One region of the Bacillus sp. MC1252 genome, then DNA from elsewhere that is predicted to be linked to it. Evidence: riboswitches for the same ligand, from Rfam matches in the RefSeq annotation. Region 1 holds a riboswitch; the other holds the start of a gene.
The links. A riboswitch is a leader RNA that binds a small molecule or an ion and turns the genes downstream of it on or off. The one in region 1 is predicted to bind glycine.
Positions count from the first base shown of each region.

Region 2: it holds a riboswitch for glycine, as region 1 does, so the genes downstream of both, ACYH0L_RS18405 (amino acid permease) here and gcvT (glycine cleavage system aminomethyltransferase GcvT) in region 1, are expected to answer to the same signal.

Region 1 is NZ_CM166369.1:2,183,464-2,186,604, reverse strand. Features, by position in the region: gene ACYH0L_RS11085 (DEAD/DEAH box helicase) at 1-730, opposite strand, end outside; glycine riboswitch at 982-1,089, shown strand; glycine riboswitch at 1,093-1,189, shown strand; gene gcvT (glycine cleavage system aminomethyltransferase GcvT) at 1,295-2,392, shown strand; gene gcvPA (aminomethyl-transferring glycine dehydrogenase subunit GcvPA) at 2,409-3,141, shown strand, end outside.
Region 2 is NZ_CM166369.1:3,574,806-3,577,946, reverse strand. Features, by position in the region: gene ACYH0L_RS18410 (LacI family DNA-binding transcriptional regulator) at 119-1,141, opposite strand; glycine riboswitch at 1,416-1,495, shown strand; gene ACYH0L_RS18405 (amino acid permease) at 1,658-3,004, shown strand; gene ACYH0L_RS18400 (DUF3169 family protein) at 3,053-3,141, opposite strand, start outside.

The DNA of each region.
Region 1 (3,141 bases):
CAAGCTGCAAGTCCTTTTTGGCAAAAACATCTTTAAACTGATGTTCATTCCCAAGATGGCCTGGCTTCAGAAGGGAAACGAGATTGAAAATTTCTCCGATTCGGTTTTGAATAGGCGTAGCTGTAAGCAGGAGGCAGAACTTCTTATTTAGATTTCTCACAAATTCATAGTTTTTCGTTTTATTGTTTTTCAGTTTGTGTGCTTCATCAATAATGACCATATCGTAGGCGATAGATAAAATCGTGTCTCGATGCGGCTGTCTTTTGGCTGTATCAATTGAGGAAACTACGACGTCACACTGCTCCCACACATAGCTTTTTTTTTGTTCGACAGCATCAATGTAAAATTTCGTCCGCAGCTCCTGCACCCATTGAGACACAAGGGAGGCGGGGACGAGAATGAGAATTTTTTTGGCAAGTCCACGAATCATGTATTCTTTGATAATGAGCCCTGCTTCTACAGTTTTCCCAAGTCCCACTTCATCTGCTAGAATGGCTTTCCCGTTCATCTCTTCTACGACTCTTCTGGCTACTTCGAGCTGGTGCTTTAAAGGAGTGAAGTCAGGTAGGTGCGTAGGAGCTTGCAAACCCTCGAATGAATCAATCGCCGTGACTTTCTGAACCTGCGTCGCTAATCGGTACATATCCCAGTTCGCCCAGGGACCGTCTGCTGAAAGCCGCTGCTGAAATTCACTTACCCATTCCTGATCAAAAATCGTTTGAATATTCAATGGTCATCGCCTGCCTTCCTAGTCGGTTTATAATAAAATCGTTCTGTTTTTAAACGCTTCATTTTTTGAGAGATCTTTAAAAGACTATATATTTCAATAAAAGCGAACGATATTGAACATTTATTTTAAAAATGTTAATGATTTTTCTGTTGCTCTTGATCCATTTCTAATGGTAGGATGTTGGTAAGTGATCTAGAAAATAAGTCACCCATTTTGATAGTATGTCCAATAAATGTGAAGAATATGAGCGGATGATGGTATGGGGAGAGACTTGTCGGTTATTTTGCACTGGCAGGCGCCGAAGGAGCAAGCTGAATTGATTCAGTGAATCTCTCAGGCAAAAGTACTCTTACCGGACGCAACTCTGGAGAGTGTTTGCTCATTGTTTTTTTAGCAAACCACCAAAGGGGAAAACGCACAATGATGTTGTGCTGTAAACTTTCAGGTGCAAGGACAGAGACTTCTTTTTGATAAAAAGGGAGCTCTCTGTCCTTTTTTGCTGTGATTTTTTTCTGAAAATTCAGCTTGTGATCTGCACTGTAAGAAAAAAGGGGGAAACGATTGATGTTGAAACGAACACCGCTTTTTCATGCGTATGAAACGTTTGGCGCAAAAACCATTGACTTCGGGGGCTGGGAATTACCTGTCCAATTTTCTTCCATTAAAGAAGAACATGAAGCTGTTCGAACAAAAGCAGGGCTTTTTGATGTGTCTCACATGGGTGAGGTGGAAGTCAAAGGTCAAGATGCCCTTCCTTTTTTACAAAAGCTATTAACCAATGATCTGTCTAAGCTGACGGATGGTAAGGCACTATATACAGCCATGTGTTATGAAGATGGCGGGACTGTGGATGACCTGCTCGTCTATCAAAAAGAAAAGAACAACTATTTGCTTGTCATTAATGCATCAAATATCGAAAAAGATGTGGATTGGCTGCTCAAGCATCAAGGTGAAGATGACGTATTGATCAAAAACGTCTCTGATCAAATCGCCTTGCTAGCACTTCAAGGACCTCTTGCTGCTGACATCATCAAGGATGTGGCGGACGAAGAGGTGACATCTCTCAAGCCATTTACGTTTTTATCACAAGCTGAGGTCGCTCAAAAAGAGGTGCTTGTTTCAAGAACTGGCTACACAGGAGAAGACGGCTTTGAAATCTACTGCCAGTCAGAAGATGCCGTTCACATTTGGTCGGCTTTATTAAAAGCGGGCCAGCCTAAAGGGTTAATGCCGTGCGGGCTCGGTGCACGTGACACCTTGAGATTTGAAGCAAGACTTCCGCTTTATGGTCAGGAGCTCACAAAGGATATTTCCCCATTAGAGGGCGGGATTGGTTTTGCTGTGAAAATGGATAAAGAAGCTAATTTTATTGGGAAAGAAGCGCTCAAAAAGCAAAAAGAAGAAGGAGCGAAGCGGAAGCTTGTCGGCATTGAAATGATTGATAAAGGGATTCCGCGTACAGACTATCCGGTCTTTTCAGGAGAGAAGCAGATTGGAATTGTCACAACGGGTACACAATCTCCAACGTTAAAGAAAAATATCGGGCTTGCTTTGATCGAAACATCAGAGGCGCAGCTTCAGGCAGAGGTGGAAGTACAAGTTCGTAAAAAACGTCTAAAAGCCAAAATCGTCGCCACACCATTTTATAAAAGAGCCAAATAACGAGGGGGAATAGAGGATGAAGCACAGGTATTTGCCGCAAACAGAGCAAGATCAAAAAGAAATGCTGGATGTCATCGGCGTTCAGTCGATTGATGAGCTTTTTTCAGATATCCCAGAGAAAGTACGATTCAAAGGGGCATACAACATCAAAGAAGCCGCATCTGAAACAGAGCTTGTGCGGGAATTATCTCGCTTAGCTGCAAAGAATAAGGATACTGTTTCCTATTCATCGTTTCTTGGTGCTGGTGTGTATGATCATTATCAGCCTGTCATTGTCGATCACGTCATCTCACGCTCTGAATTTTATACAGCGTATACACCTTATCAGCCCGAGATTTCACAAGGTGAATTGCAAGCCATCTTTGAGTTTCAAACGATGATCGCTGAGCTGACCGGCATGGATCTTGCCAACTCCTCGATGTATGATGGCGGAACCGCATTAGCTGAAGCGGCGATGCTGGCTGCAGGACATACAAAGAAAAAGAAAATTGTTGTCTCTGAATCGGTTCACCCTGAATCAAGAGCAGTGCTGAAAACATATGCCAAAGGACAGCATATTGAAGTAGTTGAGGTACCTGCGCGAAAAGGGCAGACGGATGTAGCGGCATTAGAAGAGGCCGTCTGCGACGAAACAGCAGCTGTTCTTGTACAATATCCAAACTTTTTCGGTGTAGTCGAACCGTTAAAAGAGATTGAACCGATTGCACATAAAGGAAAGAGCCTGTTCATTGTCTCAAGTAATCCGCTTG
Region 2 (3,141 bases), 1.4 Mb from region 1:
TCCTGCGCTTTAAATGTGTCAAGTTTATGACTTTGTGATGTAAAAAAAGAAAAATGAAATAAAGAAATAGTTGACTTGATCAATAAAAAAAGAGAATTGCTGCACGCAATTCTCCCTTTCATGATGATGTAGAGGTTTCTCTAATATGAAGTTGAGGCTTTAGGATCAATCGCTGCAGCTCTTCATCCTGCTCGTTCATTTTATGATATAAAAGGTTCGCTGCTTTTACTCCGATGGATCGTGGGAATGATGAGACAGTGGTGAGCGGCGGGTGATACATCTCAGCTTCAGGGATGTTATCGAATCCAACAACATCGATGTCTTCACCAGGCTTGATGTCACGTGCTGTCAGTTCCTGAATGACCCCAAACGCGACTAAGTCACTAAAGCAAAAAATAGCAGTAGGAGGCTCGGGCTGGTCGATGACTTGGGTAAGGGCTTCTTTCCCGCCTTCACGGGTAGGTTCCATATCGATAATAAGAGATTCATCAATCGTCAGGTTTGCCTCATCATGGGCTCTTTTGAAACCTTTCATGCGTTCAATCCAAGTCGATGAGGACTTGATGCCGCCTAAAAAGGCAATACGTCGATGTCCTTTTTGAAGAAGGTGATGTACCGCCATCCAAGCGCCTTGTTCATAATCAGCGCCGACATAGTCACAATGCACTTCCGCTAATTCACGGTTTGCTAGTACTTTTGGGGTGCGAATTTGATTTAACTGTTTGACCGTCCTAGTAGAGCTTTTCGAAGCTGGGTTTAAAATAATCCCGCCAACTCGGTGCTCTACCATTGTGGAAATGAGCCGTTCCTGCTTATCGACACTGTCAAAGGTTGTACCGAGTAAAACGGTATAGCCAAGTGATTCAAGTGTGGTTTGCACGCCGATTAAAAACTCAGAAATAAAGGTGTTTGAAATGTCCGTGACGATAACACCCACAATATTGGAGCTTTTTGACCGCATGTTTGCAGCGACGCGGTCGTACACGTATCCTAAATCCTCCATGGATTGCAGTACTTTTGTTCGAGTGGCTTCAGAGATTCTAGGATTGTTTCGAACAACGAGTGAGGCCGTTGAAGTCGAGACACCGGCATGCCGGGCGACTTCCTGTAATGTGACACGCTGTTTGTTCAATTTTTTCATTTGTCTTCACCAACTTCAATGGATTGCCTAACTTTGGTTCATAGTCAAGATGGATTTCTCCATCAAACGAGCCGAACATCTTTTGATTTATTATACCTTATCAGGGGGTGTTGATGAAGTGAAGTCATATTGCATCAGGTAGAGAAGGGATAAAATCTTAAAAGATTACCATTGACAGCTTTCTTCTAGAGGCGTAAAATATAAAATTATTCAGAAATAGCAACATTTTAAGTAAATAACGAAGGCTATGATTGCTGTGGGTCACACTATGGCAGGAGCAGCTTCTGGAGAGACCGCATGTATGTGCGGCGCCGAAGGGTTCACAATCTCAGGCAAAAGGACAGAAGAGTACGAAATATTGTATTTGTGATGCATGGATGATGCCATGTATTGCTTTTCTCTATTTTGCTATTCTTTTATGACCATGAGATTGGAGCGCATCCAATCTCTTTTTTTATGGACTTTTTGAAGGTTCATTATTTTAGTATAGGATCGTGTCGGAGGAGGGCGTTGACATTGGCACAACAAGAATTAAAACGAGATTTATCAAACCGTCATGTTCAATTAATTGCAATAGGCGGAACCATCGGAACAGGGCTGTTTTTAGGCTCTGGAAAGGCCATTCAATTGGCAGGTCCGTCGATTATTTTTGCTTATTTAATTGTCGGAATGGCCATCTTTTTTGTCATGAGGGCACTTGGAGAATTGCTCTTATCGAAGACAGGCTATCAGTCATTAACCGATATTGCAGAGGACTATCTTGGCCCATGGGCTTCCTTTGTAACTGGCTGGACGTATTGGTTTTGCTGGATTATGACAGCGATGGCTGATGTCATTGCGGTCGGGGTGTATGTGCAGTATTGGTTTGACATTCCGCAATGGATTCCTGCAATCATTTGTTTGTTGATTTTACTAGGGTTTAATTTATTAACAGTGAAGCTTTTTGGAGAAATGGAATTTTGGTTTGCACTGATTAAAGTCATTACGATTCTACTGCTAATTGGCGTTGGGGTTGTTCTTTTAATCATTGGTTTTCAAACAGATGCCGGGCCTGTGACGGTCACGAACCTTTGGTCACATGGCGGGGTATTTCCAAATGGTGTCACAGGCTTCTTATTGTCATTCCAGATGGTGATTTTTGCGTATGTGGGAGTGGAACTTGTTGGCGTGTCCGCAGCAGAAACGGCGAATCCACAAAAAAACATTCCGTCTGCGATTAATAAAATTCCATTAAGAATTCTATTTTTCTATGTGGGTGCGATCTTTGTTTTATTATGTATCAACCCATGGACCGAGCTCAGTGCATCAGAAAGTCCTTTTGTGAAAACCTTTGGACTGCTTGGTATACCAGTAGCAGCGGGGCTCATTAATTTTGTTGTCCTGACTTCTGCGGCTTCCGCTTGTAATAGCGGCATGTTCTCGACGAGCCGTATTTTGTATAATCTCAGTCATCAAAAACAGGGACCATCTTCCTTTGGCCGTCTGAATAAACACGCTGTCCCAAGCAATGCACTATTTGTTTCAACGATCGTGGTATCTGTCGGGGCTCTTTTAAGCAAGCTGATTCCTGAACAAGCCTTTGGCATTGTGACAACAATCAGTGCCATTTGTTTCATTTGGGTATGGAGTATTATTTTAATATGTCACCTGAAATATAAAAAAACACGTCCTGAACTGCATGCAGCATCTACCTTTAAAGCGCCATTCACACCTTTTGTGAATATTTGTGTTCTTGTGCTTTTTGCCGCCATTCTCGTGATCATGCTCTTCGCTGACGCAACACGTCCAGCGCTGTTATTGACACCGGTATGGTTCGGATTTCTATTTTTGGTTTATGCACGAAAGAAACGCCGTGCTGCATAATGGATGAAAAAAAGCACAGCCTTTTCATAGCGCTGTGCTTTTTACCATTTAACGATTTCTAATCTTCAACATGTAATTTGCATTCAGAATGATCAAAACAAGTCCTATGATCATGATCGAGAAGAGCTGAGAGTGAT